Regions from separate parts of the Micromonospora sp. CA-240977 genome, predicted to be linked through region 2. Evidence: predicted binding sites of a transcription regulator. Region 2 holds the regulator's gene; the other holds the start of a gene.

Region 1 (4,523 bases), 3.8 Mb from region 2:
CATCCCGAACTCCGGGCGGACCGGACGACCGGTGACAAGCGACGCCAGGGCCGTGACCATGGTGATGCCGGCGCTCGGGCCGTCCTTGGGCACCGCGCCCGCCGGGACGTGCAGGTGGATCCGCCGTCCCGCCAGGGCGTTCGGGTCGATGCCGAGCCGCCGCCCGTTGGAGCGCAGGTACGACAGCGCGATGTGCGCCGACTCCTTCATCACGTCGCCGAGCTGGCCGGTCAGGGTCAGCCCCGGCTCGCCCTCCATGCTTGTCGCCTCGATGAAGAGCACGTCCCCACCGGCGCCGGTGACGGCGAGGCCGGTCGCCACGCCGGGCACGGCGGTGCGCTCGGCCGACTCCGGGGTGAACTTCGGCCGCCCCAGGTAGCCGGTGAGGTTGTCGGTGTCGACGCGTACCGCTGTCGGGTCGGTCGCCAGCGTCACCGCCACCTTGCGCAGGATCTTGGCCAGCGCACGCTCGAGCTGCCGGACTCCGGCCTCCCGGGTGTACTCCCCCGCGATCAGCGCGAGAGCGTCGTCGGCGACGCTCACCTCGTCGGCGGTCAGCCCGGCCCGATCCCGCTGCCGGGGCAGCAGGTGGTCGCGGGCGATGGCGACCTTCTCGTCCTCGGTGTAGCCGTCCAGCGTGACCAGCTCCATCCGGTCCAGCAGCGGGCCGGGGATGGACTCCACCACGTTGGCGGTGGCCAGGAACAGCACGTCGGACAGGTCCAGGTCGACCTCCAGGTAGTGGTCCCGGAAGGTGTGGTTCTGGGCCGGGTCGAGCACCTCCAGCAGGGCGGCGGCCGGGTCGCCGGCGTAGCCGGCGGAGACCTTGTCCACCTCGTCGAGGAGCACGACCGGGTTCATCGAGCCGGCCTCGCGCAGCGCGCGGACGATCCGGCCGGGCAGCGCGCCCACGTAGGTGCGCCGGTGACCGCGGATCTCCGCCTCGTCGCGGACGCCGCCGAGCGAGACCCGGACGAAGTTGCGCCCGAGTGCCCGCGCCACGGACTCGCCGAGGCTGGTCTTGCCCACTCCGGGAGGACCGGCGAGGGCGAGGACAGCGCCGGAGCCGCGACCGCCGACCACGCCGAGGTTGCGCTCGGCGCGCCGGTTGCGCACGGCCAGGTACTCCAGGATGCGGTCCTTCACGTCGGCCAGGCCGGCGTGGTCGGCGTCGAGCACCGCCCGGGCCGCGGCCAGGTCGGTGTTGTCCTCGGTACGTGTGCCCCACGGCATTTCCAGCACCGTGTCGAGCCAGGTGCGGATCCAGCCCGCCTCCGGTGAGGCGTCACTGGCCCGTTCCAGCTTGCCGACCTCGCGCATGGCCGCCTCACGGACCTTGTCCGGCAGCTCGGCGGCCTCGACCCGGGACCGGTAGTCGGCCGAGCCGTCCGGCTCGTCCTCGCCCAGTTCCTTGCGGATCGCGGCGAGCTGCTGGCGCAGCAGGAACTCCCGCTGGGACTTCTCCAGCCCCTCGCGGACGTCACTGTTGATCTGCTCGGTGACCTCCTGCTCGGCCAGGTAGTCCTTCACCCAGCCGACAAGCAGCTCCAACCGGGCGGTGACGTCCGGCGCGGCGAGCAGTTCGGTCTTCTGGTCCAGGGTCAACCAGGGCGCGTAGCCGGCCGAGTCGGCCAGCTCGGACAGGTCGGTCATCCGCTCCACCGCGTCGATGACCTGCCAGGCGCCCCGTTGCTGAAGCACGGAGGTCACCAGGGCGCGGTACTCGCGGGCGAGTTCCCGGGCGCGGCCGGCGGGAGCGGGTTCGTCAAGTTCAGTCGCCTCGACCCAGAGTGCGGCGCCGGGGCCGGGCACGCCGGAGCCGATCCGGGCCCGGGACAGGCCACGGATGACGGCGGCGGGCTCGCCCTCGGGCAGCCGGCCGACCTTCTCGATGGTGGCGACGACGCCGACCGGGCCGTACTCGCCGTCGATCCGTGGCACGGCCAGCAGCTTGCGATCGCCGGTCGCCCGCGCCGCGTCGATCGCGGCCTGGGTGGTCGGGTCGAGGGTCACCGGGATGACCATGCCGGGCAGCAGCACGGCGTCGGTCAGGGGAAGTACCGGAAGAGTTGCCATCGAACACCTGCTATCGCGTTGAGTTGAGCGTGTCTCACTCAAGTAACAAAGCGTTCCCCTTGTTCCGGACTGTGACCCAGACCACTTCACCCAGGCTCCGATCGGGCCGGGTGCGGCGCGATCCTCGCAACAGACCCCGCAGACCGTGGCGTGCCCGCATCCCCTCGTTCGGTGCGTACCCGCATGATCGGTACCCGCTGGGGAACGGCGCAGACATGCCGGGAGCCTCCACCATTCGACTCGTCGTCGTGGACGATCACCCCCTCTTCGTCCGCGGGCTGGAGTTGCTGCTTCCGATCACCACCGACGGTCGGGCCGAGGTGGTCGCCTCGACCGGAGACGCCGCCACCGCGGCCGCGCTGACCAGTCGTTGCCGGCCCGACCTGGCCCTTGTCGACCTGCACATGCCGGCGCCCGGCGGCATCCGGGCGGTGGCCGCGATCAGACGGACCACCCCACGGGTACGCGTGGTCGCGATGTCCGGTGCCGTGGACCCCGCGCCGGCCCTGGCGGCGCTGCGGGCCGGCGCCGAGGGGTTCCTGCCGAAGACCAGCGAACCGGAGGAACTGCTGCCCCCGCTGCTGGCGATCCTCGACGGCTGGGCGGTGCTCCCCGCCGAGTTGCTGCGTGCCATGCTGCGGCCCATGCACTCCCCGTCGGTCGACCTGGACGGCGAGGAACGGCGGCTGCTGCGCGCGATCGCCGCCGGCCGCAAGACCGTCGACATCGCCGAAGAACTGCACGTCTCGGAACGGACGGTGAAACGGATGACCGCCGCGTTGCTGCGCAGGCTGCGGGTGTCCAACCGGTCGGAGGCCGCCGCCGTGGCCGGGCACAGCGGCCTCCTCGACCATTGAGGCTCCGTCAACGCACCGATTCACGATTTTTCTCGGTACGGAATCACGACGCGCCGAATGGGACGCATATTGTTGCGGATTACCGGGGTGATAGGTCAGACTTTGGACACATCCCGCCGCACACAGGGAGTAATCGGCAATGGCGAGAAAAGTAATCACGGTCCTGACCGACGACCTCGACGGCGGCAAGGCCGACCGGACGGTCGAGTTCAGTCTCGACGGAGTGGCCTACACGATCGACGTCTCGGACGAAAATGCCGGCGTCTTGCGCAAGGCACTGGATCCGTACATCAATGCGGGTCGGCGGATCGGGCGCGGTCCGGTGGAGAGCACCCGATCGGTCCGGAGGCCGGGGCGACCCACCGGCGCCGGAATGGATCGGGAGCAGAACCGGGCCATCCGGGAATGGGCCGTCAAGAACGGCTACAAGATTTCCGAGCGGGGCCGGATCCCGGTTGAGGTCGTCGAGGCCTACAAGGCGCGCTGACACGCGAGTTGCCGACGGGGTCCCGCTGCGACGGCGGGGCCCCGTCGGATTGTCTCGGCGGGAACCGGCGGTGGCCGGCCATCCGGGTTGTCACCCGGGTGACCGGCCACCGCCGGTTGAGATGAATCAGTTGACGTCGATGCGTACCGAGTCGAAGGCGGGGGTCTGGTTGGCCCGCTCCATCATCGGCAGGCGGTGCGAGCCATCACCGGCCCAGACGGAGCACTGCGCGGTTCCCGACTCCGGCAGGCCCGGAATCTGAATCGTCACCTCGTCGGGCTGGGCACCACCGCGGCCGTCCTCGGTCGCGACGAAGAAGGCGGGCACCTCCTGCGGCTCCGGCGGGGTGGTCAGGCTGTCCAGCATCCGGCACGCGGTGTGGAAGTGACCCCGGACCAGGCCCTGGGCGTTGAGCAGCGAGCTCTCCACGTAGTAGCCGCCCTGACCGGCGGCCAGGAAGCGGTCCCGGACCAGGTTGCGGGTGCTGACCCGGAGGGTGAACGCCTGGTTGCGCCCCACCTGGTCGGGGAACTGGGTGATCAGCAGGGACGGGTTGTTTGCGGCGGCGCCGACCTCACCGAACTCGGTGCTCACGCAGCGGTTGCCGATCTGGAAACCGTCGTGCGCCTGGAGCCGGCTCTCGTCGCAGTCGTTGGCCAGCACGCCGAGCCCGGCACCGGGGGCGTTCCCACCGGTGTTGCCGCCGCCGTTGTTGCCACCGCCGGGGGTGGTGGTGGGCGTGCTGCTGCCGCCGTTGTTGCCGCCCGTGTTGCCGGTCGGCTGGACCTGGCAGTCGGCGAGCTGCGCGAGACCCTGCGGCCGGGGCCCGACCCGGTCGATCGCGGCCGTGATCCGGTCCAGCACCGCGCGCCGCTTGTCCCGCAGCGGCTGCAGGATCGCGTTGCGGATGAACGCCTCACCCTTGTTGCCCTCGGCGGCCAACCGGCGGTCCGCCTCGGCGATCTGGGCCTGCAACTGGGCGAGACCGCGGTCCACCTCGGCCCGCGCCTGAGCCGGCACCTGCGGCAACTTCGCCGTCACATCCGGACAGGCGATGGCCGTGCCGGTGCCCACCGTGCCGTCCTTGCCGTCCTCGCACTCGG
Region 2 (4,523 bases):
GGCTCGCGTTCGGGCACGGCGGGTTGCTTCCGCTCGGCGCCAGCGAGGAGTTCTTCGCCGTTGGCGCCGAGATCGGCGTCATCCTGCTGCTGGTGATGCTCGGCCTGGAATATTCGGCCAACGAGTTGGTGGGCAACCTCCGCTCGGCCGCCCCGGCGGGACTGATCGACGGCGTGTTCAACGCGCTGCCCGGCGCGGCGTTCGCCCTGCTGCTCGGCTGGGACTGGGTTGCCGCCCTGGTGCTCGGCGGCATCACCTGGGTCTCCTCCTCCGGGGTGATCGCCAAGGTTCTCGCCGACCTGGGACGACTCGGTAACCGGGAAACTCCGGTGATCCTCTCGATCCTGGTGATCGAGGACCTGGCGATGGCGCTCTACCTGCCGCTGGTCACCGCCGTACTCGCCGGCACCGGCCTGCTCGGCGGCGGCATCGCACTCGCTGTCGCGGTGGGCACCGTGCTGCTGGTGCTGGTGGTCGCCATCCGGTACGGCCACCTCATCTCGTCCGCCCTGTCGGCGAAGGACCCGGAGGCGCTGCTGCTTGGCGTACTCGGGCTGACCCTGCTGATCGCTGGTATCGCGGCGAAGCTCCAGGTGTCGGCGGCGGTCGGCGCGTTCCTGGTCGGCATCGCGCTCTCCGGCCCGGTGGCGCACCACGCGACCGAGTTGCTCTCCCCGTTGCGGGACCTGTTCGCCGCGGTGTTCTTCGTCTTCTTCGGCCTGGTCACCGACCCACGGGACATCCCACCGGTGTTGCTGCCGGCGCTCGGGCTGGCGGCGGTCACGATGGCGACGAAGACGCTCACCGGCTACCTCGCGGCCCGCCGGGTCGGTATCGCGGAACCCGGTCGATGGCGGGCCGGCCTGGCACTCGTACCCCGCGGTGAGTTCTCCATCGTCATCGCCGGGCTCGCGGTGGCCGCCGGGAGCGTCGAGCCGCGGTTGGCGGCGCTGGCCGCGACGTACGTCCTGATCACCGTGGTGACCGGGCCGATCCTCGCCCGGCTGCCGGACTTCCCGTGGTTCAAGCGGTGGCTGCGTAACCGCGCGGCGGCCCAGCGGCGCGAGTCGACCCCTGTCGTCGACTCACTGCCCTGAGCTCCACCTGAACGCCGCGGCCGCGTGGGTCGCACCCTCGCGGAGGTAGAAGCGGTGCGCCTCGGTTCGGGCGAGGCCCGACTCCAGGAAGACGTAGTCGGCACCCTGTTCGTGCGCCCACGCCCGGGCAGCGGCCAGGAGGCTGGAGCCGACGCCCCGGGAGCGCCACTCGGGGTGCACGGCGAGATCCTCGATCGAAGCCCGACGGCCGAAGCGCACCGAGAGGATGTCCAGGTAGACGCTGGCCACGCCGACCAACTGGTTCTCCCGCGATCGAGCTTCGAAGAGCGCGACATTTTCGTCGGCGAGTATCTGCGCGGTGCGTTCGACGGCGCGGTCGTGGTCCCAATCCGCGGGACGGCGACCGGGAGGGGCGAAAAGCCATTCCAGCCCTGTGACGAACTCGGCCTCGGCGCCTCGCTGGAACCGTCGAACGTGGATTGTCATGGGAGCATCATCGACTGCTTCGACGAGGTCGGATGCCCTGTCGGAGTCGGAAGAAAGCGGCTGCGCCCGATGGCCGGCGGGATGGCACGGGCATGCCGTGAACCCGCCCATGCCAATGGTTGCGGAATTGCTCCTCGCGGGTACTACCGCAGCACCCGACGGCGGGTTACCGTTTCGCCCCAGCAGCCAGGTCCGTAGGCAGCGTTGCCACACGCGGGCGAGAGCGGAAGGTTGGCCGGTGAGCGTGCAGGAGTCGACGTTCCACGGCTTCGCCAACCCCGTCGATCCCAGTCCGGCGGAGTTGCGAGCTTGGGCGTACAAGCCCGATTCGGTGCCGTTGGCTTCGATGCCACCCGACTGGGACCTGCTGGTCTCCGGTGACCGGCTGGTGCTGACCCTCTTCGAGTTGGCGATGGACCCGACCTGCCCGGCCCGGCGTTTCGCCCTGCACTGCCTCTACATCTACGCGGCCGACGGCATCCGGACGAACTTCCGCGCCCATCCCAAGCGCCGCTTCCGCAAGCTCGTCGAACAGGCCGAGCGGGACGGCGACGAGCTGATGAAGATCTGGGCGCACAACGGACGGGTGCTGCTGGCCCGCCCGGATCTCTTCGTCTACCGGGACTGGTGCGAGGGCGGCCTGGTCCGCGAGAACCGCCGCCTCGGCTGAACTGGCCGGGACCCCCGCACTGGTGACGACGAACGGGCCGGGACCCCCCGTGGGTCCCGGCCCGCACGTCGGTCACCGGTCAGTCCTGCTTGCGTTCGCTCTCGGCTCGGCTCTTGTCGCCGCCGTGGTCGCCCTGTTCGGCGGACCCGCCGGCGACGACCCGGTCCCGGTAGGTCCCCTCGGTCACCTTGTCGAACTTCTTGCGGACGGCTTCGGCCAGCTCTTCCAACCGGTCCTCGGTCTGTTGGGCCACCTTCTTCGCCGGCTCCGCCATCGCTCCCCCTCGCCACGCCGATGGGTCCGATATAAGCCGTTTGAACCCGTATCAACAGGCTAACCGAAGCGGCCCGGACCGCGCCGGGGAATCCGGTGCGGTCCGGGCCGAGAAGACAGCGCGGGGTGAGCGGTAGGTCAACGATCGGGATTACGGCGGGGTCGCCAGACCACCAGGGCGGTGGACGTCCGGTTGGTAGGCACCAGGTCCCGTCCCGGAAAGCGGGCGAGTGATTCCAGCTCAGCCACCCGTCGGTACGCGGCGTCCAGCTCCGCCTCCAGTCGGGCCACCCGCTGCTGCGCCTGCTCCAGCAGCCGCTCCAGCCCGATGATCCGCTTGACGCCGGCCAGGTTGATCCCGTCGTCCTGGCTGAGCCGCTGCACCTCGCGCAGCAGCACCACGTCGCGGACGCTGTACCGACGCCCGCCGCCAGCGGCTCGACCGGGCTGCACCAGCCCCAGTCGGTCGTACTGGCGCAGGGTCTGTGGGTGCATCCCCGCCATCCGCGCCGCAACCGAGATCATCAGCACCTTGGCCTCGTAGGCAGGGTCACCCGAACCGAGGAACTCGCCCGACATCCCGCTCACCTCCGCGTCCCTTCCACCGGACTAACTGACCCGACGCACCCGCGCCTCGAGATGTTCCCGGGCCGCTGGCGGGCTCTGCTCGGCGAACGCCTCCAGCGCCGTGCGCGCCTCGTCGGACAACCGGGCCGGCACCACCACGTCCAGGGTGACAAGCAGGTCGCCAGCCTGCCCGTCGCGGCGAACCACACCCTTGCCCCGGGCGCGCAGCACCCGCCCGCTGGGCGTCCCCGGCGGCACCCGCAGGGTCACCGCCGCGTCGAGCGTGGGCACCCGCAGGTCCGTGCCGAGCACGGCCTCCGCGAAGGTGATCGGCACGCTCAGCGTCAGGTCGTCACCGGTACGCCCGAACAACTCGTCCGGCCGAACCTTGACGTGCACGAACAGGTCACCGGCGGGGCCGCCGCGCTCGCCCGGCTCACCGCGCCCGGTCAGCCGGATGCGCTGACCGTCGGCCACGCCGGCCGGGAAGCGCACGTTCATGGTGCGCGTCTTTGTGACACCGCCGCTGCCGTGGCACTCGGGGCACTTTTCCTCGACCACTGTGCCGACGCCCTGGCAGTTGCGGCACGGCTCGGAGAAGCTGAACGACCCCTGGTTGCGGGTCGTCACGCCGGCGCCGTGGCAGACCTGGCAGGTCTGCGGCTGGGTGCCGGGCTTGGCCCCGTTGCCATGGCAGGTCTCGCAGACGCCCGGCGCGCGCAGCGTCAGGGGCAGCGTGACCCCGCGCACCGCGTCGCCGAAGTCCAGTGCCACCTCGGTCTCCACGTCCCGGCCACGGCCCGGACCGCGTGGCGCCGCCTGCCCACCACCCTGCCCGCCCGTGAAGATTGAGCTGAACAGGTCCTGGAAGCCGGTGCCTCCGAAGCGGCGATCGCCGGCCCCGCCGCCGCCGAACATGTCGGAGACGTCGAACGGCATGCCGCCCGGCTGACCCGCGCCGCGGGCGTTGCGCCGGAACGCGCCCGAGCCGAACAGCGAGCGCATCTCGTCGTACTCGCGACGGCGGCCGGAGTCCGACAGCACGTTGTACGCCTCGGACGCGGCCTTGAACCGTTCCTCCGCCTTGGCGTCACCCGGGTTGTGGTCCGGGTGCGACTCCCGGGCCACCTTGCGGTACGCCTTCTTGATGTCGTCCGCGGAGGCGGCCTTGTCCACGCCGAGCACGGCGTAGAAGTCCTTCTCGATCCAGTCCTTGGAACTCACCGGTCCACCCCCTCTCGACCCTCGCGGCCCGGCCGTCCCGCCCACCGCGTGGCGGTGGGCGGGACGGCCCGGTCACTGCTTCGCACTATTCCGGGTCCGCGACCGCGACCAGCGCGGGGCGCAGCAGCCGCTCACCGAGCTGGTAGCCGCGCCGCATGACCTGTACACAGGTCGGCTCGGTGACCTCGGCCGAGGTCTGGTGCGCGACCGCCTCGTGACGGGTCGGGTCGAACGGGTCGCCCTGC

Evidence for each region. Region 2 encodes HspR, which represses chaperone genes until heat shock. Its sites were predicted from a motif close to TTGAGTNNNNNNNACTCAA; they were not measured.
Region 1: the regulator HspR is predicted to act here: its motif matches at 2,100-2,118, upstream of lon (endopeptidase La).

Annotation. Positions count from the first base shown of each region.
Region 1 is NZ_CP192055.1:3,890,546-3,895,068, forward strand. It holds gene lon (endopeptidase La) at 1-2,076, opposite strand, end outside; gene ACQPWW_RS18080 (response regulator transcription factor) at 2,325-2,933, shown strand; gene ACQPWW_RS18085 (histone-like nucleoid-structuring protein Lsr2) at 3,073-3,420, shown strand; gene ACQPWW_RS18090 (hypothetical protein) at 3,547-4,523, opposite strand, start outside.
Region 2 is NZ_CP192055.1:133,841-138,363, reverse strand. It holds gene ACQPWW_RS00680 (cation:proton antiporter) at 1-1,097, shown strand, start outside; gene ACQPWW_RS00675 (GNAT family N-acetyltransferase) at 1,086-1,544, opposite strand; gene ACQPWW_RS00670 (hypothetical protein) at 1,783-2,214, shown strand; gene ACQPWW_RS00665 (hypothetical protein) at 2,294-2,488, opposite strand; gene ACQPWW_RS00660 (heat shock protein transcriptional repressor HspR) at 2,626-3,066, opposite strand; gene dnaJ (molecular chaperone DnaJ) at 3,097-4,278, opposite strand; gene ACQPWW_RS00650 (nucleotide exchange factor GrpE) at 4,364-4,523, opposite strand, start outside.